One region of the Micromonospora sp. HB375 genome, then DNA from elsewhere that is predicted to be linked to it. Evidence: riboswitches for the same ligand, from Rfam matches in the RefSeq annotation. Region 1 holds a riboswitch; the other holds the start of a gene.
What was found. A riboswitch is a leader RNA that binds a small molecule or an ion and turns the genes downstream of it on or off. The one in region 1 is predicted to bind glycine.

Region 1 (10,471 bases):
CATGACGACAGTGCTCGGATACTACCGATCGGGGGCATTCAACGCCGCCCGCACGTACCTCACCAGCACCATTGGCTCGCGCTACGACGCGGACTTCGACGCCTGGCTGACGCGCTGCGCGGCAGGGGATTGCGGCGGGAGCACCACGCCGCCCCCGACCAACCAGCCCCCGTCCGCCTCGTTCACCGTGACGACCAGTGGGCTCACCGCCACCTTCACCGACCGGTCCACGGACGCCGACGGCAGCATCGCCTCCCGGCAGTGGACCTTCGGGGACGGGAGCACCTCGTCGGCCGTCAACCCCAGCAAGACCTACGCTACGGCCGGCACCTACACCGTCTCACTGACGGTCACCGACAACCAGGGAGCGACCGCGAGATCGTCCCAGACGATCTCGGTCACGACGGGCGGCGGCACCACCGTGCCGGAATGCAGCGGCACCGACACACGGACCCTCGACCGCAACTGCCAGCGCAGTGGACGCTCCGCGACCGCGGGCAACTACGACTACCTGTACATCTACCTGCCCGCCGGCGTCAGCACCCTGACCATTGCCGTAGCCGGCGGCACGGGCAACTGCGATCTCTACTACAGTCCGTCGAGCTGGGCCACCACCAGCAACGCCACCCGCTCCTCCGCCGGGGCCGGCAACACCGAGTCGCTGGCCGTCCCCAGCCCGGCCGCCGGGTACCACTACATCAGCCTCTACGGGAAGACCGCCTGCTCTGGCGCCACGGTGAGCACGCGCTACTGAACCACATGTGATGGGTATGAGCGCGCCGCCCGGCGAGAGTCGCCGGGCGGCGCGCCCGCCTGGCCTGTGGCCGCCGCACTGCCTGCGGTCGCGTGCATAATCTCGGTCATGGGCATCGATGTGCGCCACCTGCGGGCGATCAGTGCCATCGCCGAGGCCGGAAGCGTGACCGGCGCCGCCGCCCGCCTGGGCCTGTCGCAGCCCGCGCTGACGGCCCAGGTGCATCGGATCGAGAAGACGGTCGGTGGGCCGCTGTTCGTCCGAAGCCGTACCGGTATGCAACCGACCGAACTCGGCAAGCAGGTGCTCCAGCGCGCCCGCGTCGTGCTGGCCGAGGTCGACGCGCTCGTCGAGGACTTCGGCGACCGGCACCCCATTCCGGGCCTGCTCCGACTCGGCACCGTCCACATCGCCTGCGCGGGCAGTCTCGTACGCCATGTCGCGGAAGCGTTCCCGGATCCGGAGATCGCGCTGCAGATCGAGCCGTCCTCGCGCCTGTTGGTGGAGGCACTCACCCGAGGCCAGTTGGATGCCGCGTTGCTGGGCATCCTTGAGGGCTTCGAGCTGCCGATCGGTCCCACGCTCACCAGCCGGCCGCTGATCCCCCGTTACCCGATCTTTGTCGCCATGTCCGCCTCCCACCCGCAGTCCCACCACGAGCAGGTGCGGCTGGCCGACCTGAGAAACGAATCGTGGGTGTGCCCGCCGGGGCCGGACGACGGCTCACTCGCCTCGCTGCGACGGGCCTGCCGCGCCGCAGGTTTCGAGCCGAAGATCCGGTACGAAGCGCCGAGTGGCGCCGCGCACCCACTGGTGGCCGCCGGAGACGGTGTCCGGCTGGTCGACCCGACCTGGGCCCCGGCCGCCGGGACTCGGGTGCTGCCGCTGCGCGGGGAGCCGCAGTTGCTGGCCAGGCTGGTGGTCGTCTGGCGGCGCGATGCGCTGACCCATGCAGAGAGCAGCGCCCTGTTCCAGGCCATCACCCGGGCCTACCTGGATCACGTGAACGACAACGCTGCCTTCGCCCGATGGTGGCGGGCCAATCCCCACGCCCATCCGGCAGCGTCGTAGCGATCCGACGCGATATATAGGCGTCAGCTATGGGCAGGATGATGTTGACGCGGTATGTGCGGTCACCTAACCTGCGAATGACTCACAACTACATAGACACCATTCGAACCTGCACGGGAGAGACTCCGTTCATTCGGAGCGCCGAAGGAGCAAACTCCCAAGAAACTCTCAGGCCCCATTACCGTGCAGGCGAGGTAACTCTGGAAAGCAGACGACCGTCGTCTCACCCACGGTGCAAGCCGCTGACGCAGCGGTGAAGCTCTCAGGTCAATGACAGAGCGGGAGGCAACCGACCGATCGACGCCGCGTGCGTCGGGACGAGGAGCGCCCCCGTGCACCAGGACCCTGCGGCTCTGCTCCGCTCACCTCTGCATGCATCGCACATAGAACACGGAGCTCGATTCACCGACTTCAGCGGCTGGCGGATGCCGCTCCGCTACGGAAGCGAGCTCGCTGAGCACCGCGCCGTACGCGAACAGGCCGGCCTCTTCGATCTCAGCCACATGGGTCAGCTCGAGGTGACGGGGCCGGAGGCCCCGACAGCGCTGGACTACGCTCTGGTCGGACATCTGTCTGCCGTACCGATCGGCGGCGCGCGCTACACCATGCTCTGCGACGCCGCCGGCGGGGTGCTGGACGACCTCGTTGCCTATCGCCTCGCATCGCACCGGTACCTGCTGGTCGTCAACGCCATCAACACACGCGTCGTCTATGAGGCCATCAGGACCCGTTGTGCGGACTACGCGGCCTGGGCCGCCGACCGCACGAACGAGCGGGCGATCATCGCGGTGCAGGGGCCGAGCGCCGCCCCCATCGTGGAAGCCCTGACCGGTACGGGACTCACCCGACTTCGCTACTACACCGCAGCGCTACTGGATATCGACGGTCGTCCAGCCGTCGTCGCTCGTACCGGCTACACCGGCGAAGACGGCTTCGAACTGCTCGTACACGCCGAAGACGCGGTCCGCACGTGGGAAGCAGCGCTTGTGGCCGGTCGGCGTCACGGCTTGACGCCCACGGGGCTGGCGTGCCGCGACACCCTCCGCATCGAGGCTGGAATGCCGTTGTACGGCGCAGAGATCGGCCGTGACGTCACCCCGTTCTATGCCGGGCTGGGGCGGGTGGTGTCCTTCGTCAAACCAGGCGACTTCGTCGGACGAGCCGCACTGGCCGAGGCCCACAAGAGCGGTGTCACCCGTCGGCTTGTCGGCCTCGTCGCGTCCGGGCAGAGAATTCCCCGAGCGGGCCAGCAGGTGGTGACGCTGACCGACGACGGCCACGGCGCTGATCCGGTCGGCCTCATCACCAGCGGCGCCCCTTCACCCACATTCAAGCGGCCGATCGCGATGGCCAGCATCCGTGCCGGCACTGGCGACAGCATCCGGCTGGCCGTGCAGGTCCGGGGGACCACCGAGCCGGTCGAGATCGTCCCTCTTCCGTTCTACCGTCGTCCGCGGTGATCCGCGGCCATTCCTTGCGAGGGTTCAGCGTCATGAACGTACCGGAACACCTGAAGTACAGCCCCAACCACGAGTGGGTCAACGACTCGGTTCAGCCGGCCGAAGTGGGCATCACCGCTTTCGCCGCCGAAGCGCTCGGTGATGTCATCTACGTGGAACTGCCCGAGCCGGGGAGCCAGCTCACTGCCGGTGACGTGTGTGGAGAGGTCGAATCCACGAAGTCGGTCGCGGAGCTGTACCTCCCGGTCAGTGGAGAGGTCGTCGCCGTCAACGAGGCGGTCATCGCCGATCCGGGCCTGATCGGCGCCGATCCGTACGGCAAAGGCTGGCTCCTGCGGGTCCGGTTGGCGCAGGTGCCTTCCCTGATGTCGCCGGACGAGTACCGCGCCTTCTCCGACGAGTCGCGGTAGGCCCCGATGGCAGCCATCGACGATGATCTGGCCGACCTCGACCCCGCCGTCGCCGAGGCGATCGGCCGGGAGCTACGCCGGCAGCACGAGACCTTGGGCATGATCGCCTCCGAGAATCTCGCGCCCCGAGCCATCCTCCAGGCGCAGGGATCGGCCCTCACCAACAAGTACGCGGAGGGCTACCCGGGGCGGCGCTACTACAGCGGATGCGAGCATGTCGACGACATCGAGCTCCTGGCGATCGACCGGGCCAAGCGGCTGTTCGGCGCCACCTACGCGAACGTGCAGCCGCATTCCGGATCGCAGGCGAACGCCGCCGTGATGGCTGCTCTGATCCAGCCGGGTGACACCATCCTCGGGCTCGACCTCGCTCACGGCGGTCATCTGACCCATGGCATGCGCATCAACTATTCGGGGCGGCTGTACCGGGCCGTGAGCTATCGGGTAGGCGCCGAGAACCACCTGATCGACATGGATGAGGTCCAAGAACTGGCGCGCGAGCATCGGCCGAAGCTGCTCATCGCCGGTTGGTCGGCCTACCCTCGAACGCTCGACTTCGCCCGATTCCGGCGGATCGCCGATCAGGTGGGTGCATACCTGCTCGTAGACATGGCCCATTTCGCCGGGCTGGTCGCGGCCAGCCTGCATCCCAACCCGGTGCCTCACGCCCATGTCGTCACCCTGACCACGCACAAGACCCTCGGCGGCCCTCGGGGCGGCGCCATCCTCAGCGCGTACACCGATCTCGCGCGGAGGCTGGACTCGGCGGTCTTCCCAGGCCAGCAAGGTGGTCCGCTGGCGCATGTCGTGGCCGCGAAGGCGGTGGCCTTTCGGATCGCCGGAGAACCACAGTTCCAGGATCAGCAGCGGCGAGCCCTGACCGGAGCGAAGATCGTTGCTGATCGTCTCTGCGCCGCCGAGGTCGCGAAGGCCGGCATCCGGGTGGTCAGCGGAGGCACCGACGTGCACCTGGTGCTGGTCGACCTGAGCCACGCGGATCTCGATGGCGCGCAGGCGGAGCGGCTGCTGCAAGGCGTCGGGATCACCGTCAACCGTAACGCCGTGCCGTTCGACCCCCGCCCGCCGATGGTCACCTCCGGGCTACGGATCGGCACCTCCGGTCTCGCCACCCGAGGGTTCTCCGAAGCGGACTTCATGGAGGTGGCCGACATCATCGCCGCTGCTCTGACCGCCAGGGAGGCTGACACGTCGCTACGCACGCGGGTGGCTCGCCTCGTCGATCGGCACCCCCTCCATCCCGGCCACACCTCCTGACCGTACGGGGAACCCGAGCTTCCGCGGGTGGTAGATCGCTTCGTCACGCTCTGCTGCCTGAGGGCGACGGCAGCCCCGAGAAAGGACCCCAATTGCCGAACAAGCTGTTGCTGTTGGCGGCCGGCAGTCACCGACTCCGGAGAATCGTCGCCGGATCCCCCCTGACCCGGGGTGTGGTGCAACGGTTCGTTGCCGGCGAGGTGAACGATGAGGCGATCGCAGTGGCGCGGCGCATCGTCGAATCCGGGATGCGGGTGACGATCGACCATCTCGGCGAAGGAACGACGACAGTCGAGCAGGCTGCCGCCGTACGCGACGCGTATCTCAGCCTGCTCTCCGAGATGCGGATGCCCGGTACGTCCGAGGTGTCGGTGAAACTGTCGGCGCTCGGTAGCGCGCTGCCCCACGACGGTCGCCGACACGCGTATCGGCTGACGCGCGACATCTGTGCCGCTGCGGCTGCCGCCGGCGCCACGGTGACCCTCGACATGGAGGATCACACCACGGTTGAGCTGACGCTGTCCGTGCTGGACGAACTGCGTACCGAATTTCCCTGGGTGGGCGTGGCGCTGCAGGCGTGCCTGCACCGTACCCCGGCGGACTGCCAGCGCCTCGCGTACGCAGGGAGCCGGGTGCGCCTGGTCAAGGGAGCCTACGCGGAGCCGGCGTCAGTGGCATATACGCGACGGCGTCAGATCGACGAGGCATTCGACAGGTGCCTGCGGATCCTGATGCAGGGCCAGGGCTATCCCATGGTGGCGACCCACGATCCCCGCCTGATCGACAGCGCCATCGGGCTCGCCCGCGCCGGTGGCCGGAGCACCACCGATTTCGAGGTCCAGATGCTGTACGGCATCCGCGCCAACGAGCAGAGGCGGCTTGCGGGGGAGGGGTACCGCGTGCGGGTGTATCTGCCGTATGGACAGGACTGGTACGCATATTTCACCCGCAGGCTTGCCGAGAAGCCCGCGAACCTGCTCCTCCTGGCTCGATCCTTCAAGCCTGGCGCCGCCGACTGAGCGCGACGCGGAGCTTCCGGCATCGTTCGCCGCGGACCAGGCAGCCATGGGCGGTCACGCGGAACCGAAGACCGTCGTCCATGGCGATGACAGGAGCATGCGCGCGATGATCAGTGTTTTCGATCTTTTCAGTGTCGGTATCGGGCCGTCCAGCTCGCACACGGTCGGGCCGATGCGGGCGGCTCGTACGTTCGTGGCGGGTTTGAAGGCCGACGGGCAGCTGGCCGACGTGGCGCGCGTACGGGCGGAGTTGTTCGGCTCGCTCGGTGCGACCGGGCATGGGCATGGCAGTGACCGGGCGGTGCTGTTGGGGCTGGAGGGTGAGGTTCCGGAGACCGTCGATACCGACTCGGTGGGGCCGCGGGTGGAGCGGATCCGTAGTCAGCGGCGGCTGGACCTGTTCGGCAGTCAGGGGGTCGACTTCGACCCGGACGCGGATCTGGTGCTGCACCGTCGGCGGTCGTTGCCGTACCACCCGAACGGGATGACGTTCGCGGCGTACGACGTGGCCGGGAACGAGGTGCGGACGCGCACGTACTACTCGGTGGGTGGCGGGTTCGTGGTGGACGAGGCGGCGGCCGGGGCGGACCGGATCAAGGCGGACAGCACCCGTGTGAAGCACCCCTTCCTCACCGGCGCGGAACTGCTCAAGGTCACCTCCGGGACCGGTCTGTCGATCAGTGAGGTGATGCTCGCCAACGAGGTGTCCTGGCGTAGCGAGGCGGACGTGCGGGCGGGGTTGCTGGAGATCTGGCGGGTGATGCGCGAGTGCGTGGAGAGCGGCTGCACGCGTGACGGCGTACTGCCGGGTGGGTTGAAGGTCCGGCGGCGCGCGGCGGAGATGCGGCGCGGCCTGGAGGCGGAGACCGGCGCCCAGGATCCGCTGCGTGCGATGGACTGGGTGACGTTGTTCGCGCTGGCGGTCAACGAGGAGAACGCGGCGGGTGGGCGGGTGGTCACCGCGCCGACGAACGGGGCTGCCGGGATCATCCCGGCCGTGCTGCACTACTACACCCGGTTCGTGCCGGGGGCGTCCGAGGAGGGGGTGGTGCGGTTCCTGCTGGCGGCGGGCGCGATCGGTGTGCTGTTCAAGGAGAACGCGTCGATCTCCGGTGCGGAGGTGGGCTGTCAGGGTGAGGTGGGTTCGGCGTGCTCGATGGCGGCGGCCGGGCTGGCCGAGGCGCTCGGCGGTACGCCGGAGCAGGTGGAGAACGCCGCCGAGATCGGCATGGAGCACAACCTGGGGCTGACCTGCGATCCGGTGGGTGGCCTGGTGCAGATTCCGTGCATCGAGCGCAACGCGGTGGCGAGCATCAAGGCGATCACCGCGGCCCGGCTGGCGTTGCGGGGCGACGGGGTGCACCACGTGTCGTTGGACAAGGTCATCAAGACCATGCGGGAGACCGGCGCGGACATGAAGGTCAAGTACAAGGAGACCGCGCGGGGCGGCCTCGCCGTCAACGTCATCGAATGCTGAGGGCACCTCCGCGCCGGCCGTGATTCGTCGTGCGCGAGATCAGTCGTCGCCGGCGAGGTCGGCAAGCGTGATCGGCTGCATCAGCGTACGAGACGCATGTCCCTGAAGATCCACCGAACTCACCGGCCGTCCCGCTTCTCGGGCGGTGAGGCATGCTGTGGCGTAACCACATGTTCGCCCCTGGCACCAGCCCATGCCGGCGCGGGTCAACAGCTTCGTGCCCCGGGCATCGCTCGCGGACAGTTCACGCACCGCCTGCCGAACAGCGCCTGCCGACACCTCCTCGCACCGACAGACGAGCGTCTGGTCGTCACACAGGTCGGGCCAGAACGCCGGCACGGGATGAACCGCGTGCAGAGCCGCCGCGAAACGACGCAGTCGACGCCGGATCCGTAGCAGCCGGCTGCGCTCACCCGCACGCAGCGGCTCCGCACGACCGAGAGACCGGGCGATCGCGTCCCCGGCGAGGTGCCCTTCCACGAGCGCCAGCTTCGCCCCGCCGACGCCGGTCACCTCGCCCGCTGCATACACGCCCGGTACCGAGGTCGCTTGATCCGGCCCGATCCTCACCACGAGACTGCCGTCGCGGTCCATGAATGTCTCGCATCCCAGGGCGACAGCCACCTCCACCTGCGGGGTGAAGCCGAAGCCGACGGCGAGACCGTCGCAGCCGACGTGTCTCTCGCTGCCGGGCACCACCGAGCCCAGCGGGCTGATCGCCGCCACCGTCACCCCGGTCAGCTGCTCGTCGCCGTGCGCGGCCACCACAGCCGTACGCCGCCGATACGGCACCCGACGGCGCAGCATGCGCCAGCCGTACCGGCCTGCCTCGGTCAACTTGCTCGCTGCGCCGAGAACCGCACCGACATGCCGTGCGTACCGGACAGGGTCGTTCGCCTCGTACACGCCGACCACCGTGGCGCCGGCGTCGGCCAAGCCGGTCGCGACCGGCAACAGAAACGGTCCGGTACCCCCGACGACGACGCGTCGCGCGAACACCACCCCTTGACCCTTCAGCAGGGCCTGAGCTCCACCTGCGGTGACCACCCCCGGCAGATCCCAACCTGGAAAAGGGACAACCCGGTCATGAGCTCCGGTGGCGATGACGAGTCGCCGGCCGTACACGACCGTGGAGTGCGTGTGGACGGCGAACTGCGGACCGACGTCGTCCGGGCGAGACTCGACGAACCACAGTGCCGCGTCGGGGTGGTGATGGAGCTGGTCGAACCGTGCGCGCAGACCGGCGAAGACCGCCCAGTCCGTGTGGCTGTGGGCATCCGCTCCGGATCGGTGCCGCCAGTACTGTCCGCCGGGACGCGGCCCGGCATCCAGGACGGCCACCCGGCAGCCGGCATCGGCCGCCGTGACCGCCGCGGCCAGACCGGCCGGTCCTGCACCGATCACCACCAGGTCGTACGTGCTCATGTCCTCTCCCGCCGCTCGTCCTGAGGTTCGATCACGTCACCGCTGCGGGCGACCACCAGACAGGCCCGCTGCGACGGCACACCGTTGACCGTGACGAGACAGTCGAAGCACACGCCGATGCCGCAGAAGACCCCCCGGGGTCGCCCTTCGACGCGTGTGCTCCGCCAGGATCGGATCCCGGCGGCCAGAAGAGCCGCGGCTACGCTCTGCCGCCCGTCGTGAGGGATCGAGCGGCCGTCAAAGGTGAACATGGTGACGCTCCGGTGCGAACGGTCGTAGATCTACATGCGGGCGGCGGTCGGTCAGCAGTGCCGCGATGGCGTGCCCGGTCGCCGGGGCGAGGCCGATACCGGCGCCCTCGTGGCCGGTGGCATGGTAGAGCCCCGGCACGTTCTTGTCCGCGCCGATGATCGGCAGGTGGTCCGGACTGTACGGCCGGAAACCCCGGTAGGCGCGGATCGCGGAGACGCCGGCCAGGATCGGGAACAGGCGTATCGCAGCCGCTGCGAGCCCTCTGAGCGCCGGCAGAGACATGGCCGGGTCGAAGCCGACATGCTCCCGGCTGGACCCGATCAGGATCGTGCCGGCGCGAGTCCCCTCCACCACCGGGGAGATCTCCAGCCCAGCGGTGCTGCGCTCGACGTTCGCAACGTAGCCGGCGGCGTAGACCTTGTGCCGCACGAGCTCTGGCAGCGGCTGGGTGACCAGGACGAAGCCACGTCGAGGCAGGATCGGCAGTTCGACGCCCGCCAACGCGGCGACTCTGCCAGCCCATACGCCGGCGGCGTTCACCACCCTGGTCGCTGACAGCACGCCATGATCAGTCCGCACAGCTCGAATCCCCCCGGTGCCGTCCCGGAGCAGGCCGACGACGCAGGCGCCGGTCAGTACCGTTGCCCGGGCCGCACGGAGCAGGTGTGCGGCGGCGAGCATGGGCTGGACCTGCATGTCCTGGGGATAGTGCACCGCACCGACGAGATGGGGGGACAGGTGCGGCTCGTAGCCGGGCAACTCATGCGAGGCGACGGCGTGCGCCTCGATGCCCGCAGCACGCTGGCGGTCCGCGAACGCCGACAGCGTGTCGTGCTCTGTCGCCGAGGCCGCCACCACCAGTCCGCCCTTACGCTCCAGTTCGATCTGCGCATCGCCCACCGTCTCGCCCAGTTCGCGCCACAGCGCGACGGAATGAAGCGCCAGGCTGAGTTCCGGTCCGGGTGATTTGTCGGACAGGAGGATGTTGCCTTCGCCGGCCCCGGTGGTGCCGGACGCGACGCCCGCCCGGTCCACCACTGTCACCGTCAGGCCGGCCCGGGCGGCGTAGTAGGCGCAGGCGGCACCGGTCATCCCGGCGCCTATCACCACCACGTCGGCGCCGGCGTCGATCACGACGACACCCGGTGCATCCATGCCTCGATCTCGTCGGGACGTCGAGGTAGCCCGGAGGAGAGGACTCGACAGCCGTTGTCGGTGACGAGAACGTCCTCCTCGATCCGAATCCCGATTCCGCGCAGCTCAGCCGGAACCAACTCGTCGTCAGGCTGGAAGTAGAGGCCGGGCTCGACAGTGAGAACCTGGCCGGC
Region 2 (10,471 bases), 1.7 Mb from region 1:
ACGGGCCAGTACGTGGGTGTGCGGGAGCGGGGCCGGTTGGTGGCGGTGGCGGGGGTGCACGTGTTCTCGCCGCGGTGGCGGGTGGCGGCGTTGGGGAACGTGACGACGCATCCGGACGTGCGGGGTCGGGGTCTGGGCGCGGGGGTGGTGGCGGCGTTGTGCGCGCGGCTGCGCACGTCGGTGGATCATGTGACGCTGAACGTGCGGGCGGACAACGCGGCGGCGGTGCGGCTGTACGAGCGGTTGGGGTTCTCCCGGGTGGCCGGGTTCACCGAGTGCGCGTTGACGTCAGCGGCCGCGGCTGGGTGAGTCGAACCGGCCGGCGCGGATCTCGCGCAGGGCCCGGCGGCGGGTGTCGCCGCGCAGGGTGTCGACGTAGAGGCGTCCGCGCAGGTGGTCGGTCTCGTGTTGCAGGGCGCGGGCGAGGAAGCCGCTGCCGGTGATGGTGAGGGGTTCGCCGTGCTGGTCGTAGCCGTGGGCGGTGGCGTGCAGGGCGCGGGGGGTCGGGAAGTACAGGCCGGGGATGGACAGGCAGCCCTCGTCGTCGTCCTGGAGTTCGTCGGACAGTTCCAACGTGGGGTTGATCATGTGGCCGCGCCGGCCGTCGGCGTCGTAGACGAACACCTGGGCGTTGACGCCGATCTGGGGCGCGGCGACGCCGGCGCGTCCGGGTGCGCCGAGCAGCGTGTCCATCAGGTCGGTGACGAGGGCGCGCAGTTCGGCGTCGAAGCTGGTGACGGGTTCGCTGGGGGTGCGCAGCACGGGGTCGCCGATGATCCGGATCGGGCGCATAGTCATGTCCGGAAGGCTATCCGTTGCTTACCGCGCGGTGGGGGGCACCCGCCGGGGCGGCGACGCTCGTAGGGTGTGCGGACACCGACGCTGGGAGGCCGCCGCATGTATCCGCCGATCGAGCCGTACGCCCAGGGGATGCTGGACGTCGGGGACGGGCAGCGCGTGTACTGGGAGACGTGCGGCAATCCGGACGGCCGGCCGGCGCTTGTGGTGCACGGCGGTCCGGGTTCGGGCGCGGGCGCGGGGTGGCGGCGGCTGTTCGACCCAGCCGCGTACCGGATCGTGTTGTTCGACCAGCGTGGCTGTGGGCGCAGCACTCCCCTGGCGTCGGATCCGGCCACGGACCTGTCGGTGAACACCACCGCGCATCTGCTGGCCGACATGGAGGCGCTGCGCGCGCACCTGGGGATCGACAGGTGGCTGCTGTGCGGCGCGTCGTGGGGGTCGTCGCTGGCGCTGGCGTACGCGCAGCGGCACCCGCAGCGGGTCACCGCGCTGGTGCTGTTCAGCGTGGTCGCCAACACCAGCCGGGAGATCGAGTGGTTGACCCGGGACATGGGCCGGGTGTTCCCGCAGGAGTGGGCGCGGTTCCGTGACGGGGTGCCGGAGGCCGACCGGGACGGTGACCTGTCGGCGGCGTACGCGCGGCTGCTCGACGACCCGGACCCGGCGGTGCGGGAGCGGGCGGCGCGGGACTGGTGCGACTGGGAGGACGTGCACGTGTCCCTGGCGGGCGGGTACGCGCCGGATCCGCGGTTCGCCGATCCGGTGTTCCGGTACGGGTTCGCCCGGCTGGTGACGCACTACTTCGCGAACCGGGGTTTCCAGCCGGACGGGCAGGTGCTGCGCGACGCGAGCCGCCTGGCGGGGATTCCGGGGGTGCTGGTGCAGGGCCGGCTGGATGTCAGCGGCCCGCCGGACATCGCGTGGCTGCTGACCCGGGACTGGCCTGATGCGCGGCTGGAGATCGTGGAGTCCGGCGGGCACGGCGGCGGGCACGGCATCGGCGAGCGGGTGGTCGCCGCCCTGGACGCGTTCGCCGCCGGCCGGTAGCCGCCGCGCACGGCCGCTACCGGCCGGCGGAGCCGCCGCGAGCGGGCCGGCCCGTCAGCCGGCGAGCAGGGCCCGGATCGGGGCGGCTTTGGCGGCGGCCTCGGCGACCTCGGCGGCCGGGTCGCTGTCCCAGGTGATGCCGCCGCCGGCCCACAGGTGCAGCAGGTCGCCGTCGGCGGCGGCGGTGCGGATGGTCAGGCCCAGGTCGAGGCGGTCGGGTCCGACCCAGCCGAGCGCGCCCATGCTCGCGCCGCGTCCGACCGGCTCCAGCGCGGCGATCTGCGCCAGCGCGGCGCGTTTGGGCGCGCCGGTGACCGAGCCGCCGGGGCAGACCGCGCGCAGCAGGTCGGCCAGGCCGAGGCCGTCGGCGGGCGCCGCGGACACCGTCGACTCCGCCTGCCACAGGTCACACCAGCGGCGTACGGCGAACAGCTCGTCGACGCGCACCGAGCCGGTGCGGGCGACGCGGGCCAGGTCGTTGCGTTCCAGGTCGACGATCATGACGTGTTCGGCGCGTTCCTTGGCGGAGGCGAGCAGCTCGCGGCGGCCGGCGGGGGTGGCCGGGCGGGTGCCCTTGATGGGGCGGGTGACCAGGCGGCCGTGTTCGACGGCGATGAGGGTTTCCGGGGAGGCGCAGCCGAGCGCCCAGCCGGGGCCGTGCAGGGTGCCGCCGTAGCGGGCGCCGGGCAGCGCGGCGAGGCGGGCCAGCGCCGGCCGGGGGTCGCCGGTGTACGGGGCGGCGGCGTGGCCGACGAGGTTGGTCTGGTAGACGTCGCCGCGGGCGATGGCGGCGCGGACCGCGTCGACGGCGGCGGCGTGCGCGGCCGGGGTCCAGCTGTCGCGCCACGGTCCGAGCCGCCACCCGCCGGCGTGGGCCGGTGGCGGGGTCGGCGTGGGCCGGTCGGTGTGGTGGTAGACGACGACGACCAGGTCGGGCAGCGTCGGCGCGGGGCTCGGCGCGCCGGGCGACACGCCGAGGGTGTACGCGCCGGCGGCGGCGGACAGGTAGAGCGCCGCGCCGCAGACCGCGTCGTCGGGGTCGTGGCGGCCGGGGCGGGTCAGGTCGTCGCGGGTGACGCCGTGCGCGGCGAGGAAGCGTTGTGCCAGGTCAGCGGGGTCGCCGCCGTCGGTGGCGGACCAGTGCAGGCGGGCCGTCTCGACCAGTCGGCGACGGCATCCGGGCGGGGCGCCGGGGGTATCGACCTCCACCTGTGGGAGCGCTTCCACAACGTCTGGCCCGTTACGGGTCATCCGTTCAGCCCATTCTCGGTGAACAAGACGCATCCTTGCTCGTTGCCGCTCAGTTTTCCTTGGTACTGTGCGTCACTGGTCATGTGAACCATGACACAGTGCCCCCACAGTCCGGAGAACCCGATGTGTCAGCACCAGCCCACCTGCCCCTCCGCCGACGCGACCGACCGCGAGGCCGCCCGCGTCCTCGCCTGCTTCCCTGAGCAGGGCTGGAGCCTGCTCTGCAACGGTGTCATCGTCTTCGAGGACACCGGTGAGCTGCTTCCCGACGGACGCACCATCGCCCCGCACCGGGGTCCGGCCCGTCACGCTCTCGTGGCCTGAGCCATCACGCAGCGTCAGTGAGCGTACGCGCCGGTCATGACCGGCCGGCGCGCCGGCCGGGGCGGCGAGAGCCCACCGCCCCGGCGTTCGCCGCTCAGTCCTCGAACGCCTCCGGCGCGGGGCACGAGCAGACCAGGTTCCGGTCGCCGTACGCGCCGTCGACGCGCCGCACCGGAGGCCAGTAGCGGCCCGCCCGGTCCACGCCCGCCGGGTAGGCGCCCACCGACCGCGGGTACGGGTGCGGCCACTCGTCGGCCGACACCATCGCCGCGGTGTGCGGCGCGTTGGACAGCGGGTTGTCCCCCGTCGGCCACTCCCCCGAGCCGACCTTGTCGATCTCCGCCCGGATCGCGATCATCGCGTCGCAGAAGCGGTCCAGCTCGGCCAGGTCCTCACTCTCGGTCGGCTCCACCATCAGCGTCCCGGCCACCGGGAACGACATCGTCGGCGCGTGGAAGCCGTAGTCGATCAGCCGCTTCGCCACGTCGTCGACGCTCACGCCGGTGGCCTTGGTCAGCGGACGCAGGTCCAGGATGCACTCGTGCGCGACCAGGCCCTTGTTGCCGGCGTACAGCACCGGGAAGTGGTTACGCAGCCGCGCCGCCACGTAGTTCGCGGCCAGGACGGCCACGCCGGTGGCGCGGGCCAGCCCGTCGGCGCCCATCATCCGCAGGTACGCCCACGGGATCGGCAGGATCCCCGCCGACCCGTGGTTGGCCGCCGAGATCGCCGGCCGCCCGTCGGCGCGGGCGCCGAGGGGGTCGCCGGGCAGGAACGGCGCCAGGTGCGAACGCACCGCCACCGGCCCGACGCCGGGGCCGCCGCCGCCGTGCGGAATGCAGAACGTCTTGTGCAGGTTCAGGTGCGACACGTCCGCGCCGAACCGGCCCGGCTTGGCGAACCCGACCAGCGCGTTGAGGTTCGCGCCGTCGACGTACACCTGACCGCCGGCGTCGTGGACCTTCGCGCACAACTGCGCGATGCCGGTCTCGTACACGCCGTGCGTCGACGGGTACGTCACCATGATCGCGGCGAGCGCGTCCCGGTGCTTGTCGATCTTCGCGTCGAGATCGACCAGGTCAACGTTGCCGTCGGCGTCGCAGCCGACCACCACGACCCGCATGCCGGCCATCACGGCGGACGCGGCGTTGGTGCCGTGCGCCGACGACGGGATCAGGCACACGTCGCGGTGGGCCTCGCCGCGCTCGCGGTGGTAGCCGCGGATCGCCAGCAGCCCGGCCAGCTCACCCTGCGACCCGGCGTTGGGCTGCACGCTGACCGCGTCGTAGCCGGTGACCTCGGCCAGCCAGCCCTCCAGCTGCGCGATCAGCTCCCGGTACCCGGTGGTCTGCGCGTTCGGCGCGAACGGGTGCAGGTGCGCGAACTCCGGCCAGGTGATCGGTTCCATCTCGGTGGTGGCGTTGAGCTTCATCGTGCACGACCCCAGCGGGATCATGCCGCGGTCCAGCGCGTAGTCGAAGTCGGCCAGGCGGCGCAGGTAGCGCAGCATCGCCGTCTCCGAGTGGTGGCTGTGGAACACCGGGTGGGTGAGGAACTCCGACGTGCGGGCCAGCCCGCCGGGCAGGGCCGCGTCCACCTCGCCGTCGAACCCGTCGACGCCGAACGCCGCCCACACCGCCTGCAGGTGCGCGGCCGTGGTGGTCTCGTCGCAGGAGATGCCGACCCGGTCGGCGTCGACCAGCCGCAGGTTCACGTTGCGCGCCGCGGCGGCGGCCACCACGTCGGCGGCCCGGCCCGGCACGGTCGCGGTGACGGTGTCGAAGAACGCGACGTCCGCGACCTGAACGCCGCCGGCGCGCAGCCCGGCCGCGAGCCGCGCCGCCGCCTCGTGGGTACGCCGGGCGATGGCGCGCAGCCCGTCCGGGCCGTGGTAGACGGCGTACATGCCGGCCATCACGGCGAGGAGCACCTGCGCGGTGCAGATGTTGCTGGTCGCCTTCTCCCGGCGGATGTGCTGCTCGCGGGTCTGCAACGCCAGCCGGTACGCCGGGTTGCCGTCGGCGTCGCGGGACACCCCGACCAGGCGGCCGGGCAGCATCCGCTCCAGCCCGGAGCGCACCGCCAGGTAGCCGGCGTGCGGCCCGCCGAAGCCCATCGGCACACCGAAGCGCTGGGTGGTGCCGGCGGCGATGTCGGCGCCGATCTCGCCCGGCGGGCGCAGCAGCGTCAACGCCAGCAGATCCGCGGCGACCGTCACCAGCGCGCCCACGCCGTGCGCCGCGTCGACCAGCGCCCGGTCGTCGCGGACCGCGCCGGACGCGCCCGGGTACTGCAGGTGCAGGCCGAAGAACTCCGCCGGCAGCTCGTCGCGCTCCACGTCGATCACCCGCACGTCGATGCCGAGGGGCTCGGCGCGGCTGGTGATCACCGCGACGGTCTGCGGCAGCGCGTCGGCGTCGACCACGTACACCGGGCTCTTGCTCCTGGACGCGCGGCGCGCGAGGGTCATCGCCTCGGCCGCGGCGGTGCCCTCGTCGAGCATCGAGGCGTTCGCGGTGGCCAGACCGGTCAGGTCGGTGACCATGGTTTGGAAGTTCAGCAGCGCCTCCAGCCGGCCCTGGCTGATCTCCGGCTGGTACGGCGTGTACGCGGTGTACCAGGCGGGGTTCTCCAGCACGTTGCGGCGGATCACCGCCGGGGTGTGCGTGCCGTGGTAACCCAGACCGATCATGGACACGGCGACGGTGTTGCGCGACGCGAGGGCGCGCAGCTCGGCGATCGCCTCCTGCTCGCTGGCCGGGGCGGGCAGGTCCAGGGTGCCGTGCCAGCGGATCACCTCGGGGATCGCGGCGTCCATCAGCTCGTCGACGGAGCCGTAACCGACGGCCTCCAGCATCCGGCGCTCGTCGGCCGGGCCGGGGCCGATGTGCCGGTCGGCGAACTGCTCTGCGGTCATGCGCTGCGCTCCTTGGGGGGCGAGGTCGACGGGTCGGCCTCCCCCTGAGTCGCGCTGACGCGCTCCACAGCGCCTGCCCACGTGGTCCTTTTGCCTGAGAGGTTCCGGGGAGAATCTGCCCCTTCGGCGCCGCCGGGATCGGCGGTCTCTCCCACGTGGGTGGTACCGGCACCCCCAACGCTACCAGCGGGCGTGTTTCCGGCTCATGTCCCGGGGTTGTCGATCACACCGGCGCCGGGGCCGCCGCGCACCGGTCCGCCAGCGCGCGCAGGGTGGCGCCCAGCGGCGCGTCCAGGCGCAGCGCCGCGTAGGTGTCGCCGCGGGTGACGCCCTGGTTGACGATCGCCACCGGGATGCCGTGGCGGGCCGCGCGCAGCACGAACCGCCGCCCCGACATCACCGTCAACGACGACCCCAGCACCAGCAGCGCCCGGGCCCCCTCCACCAGGGCGAAACAGTCGGCCACCCGCGACGCGGGCACCGTCTCGCCGAAGAACACCACGTCCGGTTTCAGCATGCCGGTGCCGCACAGCGCGCAGTCGACCGTGCGGAACCCGGCCACCGCCTCGTCCGGCAGGTCCACGTCGCCGTCGGGGTTGACGTGCGCCACCCGCGCGTCGAAACCCGGGTTCGCCTCCGACAGGCGCCGGTGCAGCTCCTCGCGGCCGGTGGCGTTGCCGCAGTCCAGGCACGTCACCTCGTCGAGGCGGCCGTGCAACTCGATCACGCCGGTGGCGCCGGCGGCGGTGTGCAACCCGTCGACGTTCTGCGTGATGATGCCGCCGAGCAGCCCGGCCGCCTGCAGCCGCGCCACCGCCCGGTGCCCCTCGTTCGGCGCCGCCCGCGCGATGGTCTGCCAGCCCAGGTGGCTGCGCGCCCAGTACCGCCGCCGCGCCAGCGGATCCCGGGTGAACTCCTGGTACGTCATCGGGGTGTGCCGGCGGGACGCGCCGCTGGGCCCCCGGTAGTCCGGAATGCCCGACTCGGTGGACAGGCCCGCGCCGCTGAGCACCACCACGTCCCCGGCGGCCACCAGCCGCGCCAACGCCTCGAACGCCTCACTCACCCGTCCATGGTCCCTCGCCGGACCCGCACCTCCCACCCGGACGCCCGGCGGGGCGCGCCCGGCCGGGCTACGTTGATCGCATGCGCGTCGTCATCGCCGGAGGGCACGGCAAAATCGCCAAACTGCTGGAGCGGGAACTGGCCGGACGCGGAGACACCGCGCTCGGGCTCATCCGCAACCCCGACCACGCCGCCGCGCTACGTGCCGCCGGCGCCGAACCGGTCCTCTGCGACCTGGAACACACCGACGTCGACACCCTCGCCGCCCACCTGGCCGGCGCCGACGCCGTCGTGTTCGCCGCCGGCGCCGGACCGGGCAGCGGCGCCGCCCGCAAGGACACCGTCGACCGCGGCGCCGCAGTGCTGCTCGCCGACGCCGCCGCACAAGCCGGCGTACGCCGCTACCTGCTGGTCTCCTCCATGGGCGTGGACGACGCACCCGCCGACGGCACCGACGACGTGTGGGCGGCGTACCTGCGGGCCAAGAAAGCCGCCGAGGACGACATCACCGGCCGGGACCTCGACGTGACGGTGCTGCGGCCCGGCCGGCTCACCGACGACGAACCCGAAGGCCGCATCACGCTGGCCCGGCACGTCACCGGCGGCGCGATCAGCCGCGCCGACGTCGCCCGGGTCCTGCTGGCCCTGCTCTACGCCCCCGGCACCGCCGGGCACACCCTCGAACTGGTCGGCGGCGACACGCCCATCGCCGAAGCGATCACCGCCGTCACCACCTGAGCCGTACCGCCCGGCCCGCCGCACCGCAGGCCGGGCGGTACGGTCACCGCTGATGCCGGGGCAACGCCGGCTGCGGCGTTGCCCCGGCATCAGCCGCCGGCAACTCCCGGGAGATCCGCTCCATCGTGCGCGCCAACTGCTCACTACCGTCGTCGAGATGCCGCGCCGCCGCCTGCATGTGGGAGATCATCATCTCGCCGAAGATCCGCAACGCCTCCCGCGTCGCCACCGAGTCGTCGAAGCTGCCCCCGGCGGCGCTGCGGTACTCCGCCACCGCCCGCTCGGCCTCCTGCTTCGCCTCCTCCGCCGCCGCCCGCATGTAACTCTCGTACTGGGTACGGGCGTACTCGGCCACCCGGCGCGCGTAGTCGTGCGCCTGCGCGATGATCTGCTCGGCCTCCCGCTGCGCCGCCGACAGCAGGTTGACCTCCTTCGCCGCCGGCGCCGCCGGCGCCTTCTCCGCGCTCGGGATCACCCCGTGCCGGTGCAGCTCCAGATGGTCGTTGAGCCGCTCGTTCTCCGCCCGCAGGTCCCCCACCTGCGCCGCCAGCAGATCCAGCTCGTCGGCCACCTGCAACCGGAACCGGTCCACGTCCGCCGGGTCGTACCCGCGCCGGGTGAACGCCGCCGACCCGAACTCCCACCGACGCACCCGGTCCGCGGTCAGCCGCACCTGCACCGGACCCGACACGTGCTGCGAGTCATAGCTGCTGATCGGGCTCGCGCTCACCGGATCACCTCTGTTCGCGACTGCGGGGCTCGCAACCCCGGCTCACTCCTCGCGCTCACCGGATCACCTCTGTTCCCTCGGCCACCGTCCGCCAGGACGGGCCGTACCAGTGCTTGCCGAAACCCTCGTGGTGCAGCTGGCCCGGCTGGTAACCCGCCGCGGTCAGCGCCGCCACCGAATCACCGACCATCTCGTCGGACCCGCACACATACACGTGCCTCGACCGCCAGTCCCCGTCGGCCAGCACCCGGTCGGCCAGCCGCACCATCTCCCCCGGCCGCTGCGGATCCGATCCGGCCACGTACGACACCCGCAACCACGGATGCGTCGCCGCCAACTTGTCGATCGCCTCACTGTCGTAGAACTCCGTACGCGAACGGGCCCCCACATACAGGTCGACCCGCCGCCCGGAACCCTCCGCCGCCACCTGCTCCACCAGCGCCTTCACCGGCGCCCAGCCGGTCCCGGCGGCCAACAGCAGCAGATCCGACGACCCGGCCTGCCACAACGTCAACCGCTCCCCCACCGGCGACGCCAGATGGATCTGATCACCCGCCGCGCACCCGTACACCAGACGCGACGACACCACGCCACCCGGCGCGGCCCGCACGTGCAGCTCCACCGTGCCGTCCGAACGCGGCGCGTTCGCCGGCGAGTAGTACCGCCACGACCGCACCGCCGGATGCGACACCCCGATCGACTGCCCCGGCCTGAACGGCAGCAGATACTGCGGGCGCACCGTCAGCACCGCCACGTCGAACGTGCGCTGCTCGTGCGACAGCACCTCCGCCACCCACCACGGCGGCGACTGCGACTCCGCCGCCTGCGCGCCGTCGGTCATCACCTGCGCCACCAGGCCGTACGCCGCGGTCCAGTCGGCCGCCAGCTCGTCGGTCCACGCCTCACCGCAGAAATGCCGCAACGTCGCCAGCAGCGCCTCACCGACCGCCGGATAGTGCTCCGCGCGCACCGCGAACTTCCGGTGATCCGCGCCCAGGTCCCGCAGGAACCCGACCAGCTGATCCACCTGGTCCACGTGGGACACCACATGCCCCAGGGCCGCCACCAGACGATCCCGCTGCCCGGCCATGTTCGTCGGGAACATCTGCCGGGTCTCCGGATGCGCCAGGAACAGCGTCGAATAGAAGTAGAGCGGCACCTGGTCGCCGTGCGCGGCGACCAGGGACCAGCTCTGCTTCAGCCGTGCCGCGTCCACGCTCAGGCATCCCCCGCCGACACGACCTGATCGCGGACCTGCCCGAGCACGACCTGCACGTCGGCGATCACGTCGGCCGGCACGCCCAGCTCCACCAGCGTCGCCGTCAGGTGCTCACCGACCTTCGCGTAGTGCTCACCCGGAATGTTCAACGGCTGGTGCGCCTCGGCCAGCCCACGGCCGGCGTACTCGTTCGGCCCACCGAGCACCACCGCCAGCATGAGCGCCAGGTGCCGCCGCTGCTCCACCATGTCCACCCCGGTGAAGTAGCCCGCGAGATCCGCATCGGCCAGCACCTTGTCGTAGAACGACTCCACAGCGGCCTTCACCGCCGCCGCGCCGCCGATGCGCTCGTAATGGGAGATCGGGGTGGTCTCGCTCG

Region 2: linked by a shared signal. The riboswitch ahead of gcvP (aminomethyl-transferring glycine dehydrogenase) and the one ahead of gcvT (glycine cleavage system aminomethyltransferase GcvT) in region 1 are both predicted to bind glycine.

What each region holds. Positions count from the first base shown of each region.
Region 1 covers NZ_JAGGJO010000001.1:1,941,786-1,952,256, forward strand. The annotation lists gene J3R08_RS09175 (collagenase) at 1-754, shown strand, start outside; gene J3R08_RS09180 (LysR family transcriptional regulator) at 863-1,825, shown strand; glycine riboswitch at 1,930-2,019, shown strand; gene gcvT (glycine cleavage system aminomethyltransferase GcvT) at 2,158-3,285, shown strand; gene gcvH (glycine cleavage system protein GcvH) at 3,318-3,695, shown strand; gene glyA (serine hydroxymethyltransferase) at 3,702-4,970, shown strand; gene J3R08_RS09200 (proline dehydrogenase family protein) at 5,063-5,989, shown strand; gene J3R08_RS09205 (L-serine ammonia-lyase) at 6,096-7,466, shown strand; gene J3R08_RS09210 (NAD(P)/FAD-dependent oxidoreductase) at 7,506-8,891, opposite strand; gene J3R08_RS09215 ((2Fe-2S)-binding protein) at 8,888-9,142, opposite strand; gene J3R08_RS09220 (FAD-binding oxidoreductase) at 9,129-10,298, opposite strand; gene J3R08_RS09225 (aminopeptidase P family protein) at 10,274-10,471, opposite strand, start outside.
Region 2 covers NZ_JAGGJO010000001.1:3,632,698-3,643,168, forward strand. The annotation lists gene J3R08_RS16620 (GNAT family N-acetyltransferase) at 1-309, shown strand, start outside; gene def (peptide deformylase) at 289-798, opposite strand; gene pip (prolyl aminopeptidase) at 898-1,848, shown strand; gene J3R08_RS16635 (chorismate-binding protein) at 1,903-3,099, opposite strand; gene J3R08_RS16640 (DUF5999 family protein) at 3,223-3,423, shown strand; gene gcvP (aminomethyl-transferring glycine dehydrogenase) at 3,518-6,340, opposite strand; glycine riboswitch at 6,413-6,504, opposite strand; gene J3R08_RS16650 (NAD-dependent protein deacetylase) at 6,564-7,406, opposite strand; gene J3R08_RS16655 (NAD(P)H-binding protein) at 7,487-8,143, shown strand; gene J3R08_RS32475 (DivIVA domain-containing protein) at 8,187-8,873, opposite strand; gene J3R08_RS16665 (globin domain-containing protein) at 8,929-10,089, opposite strand; gene J3R08_RS16670 (group 1 truncated hemoglobin) at 10,092-10,471, opposite strand, start outside.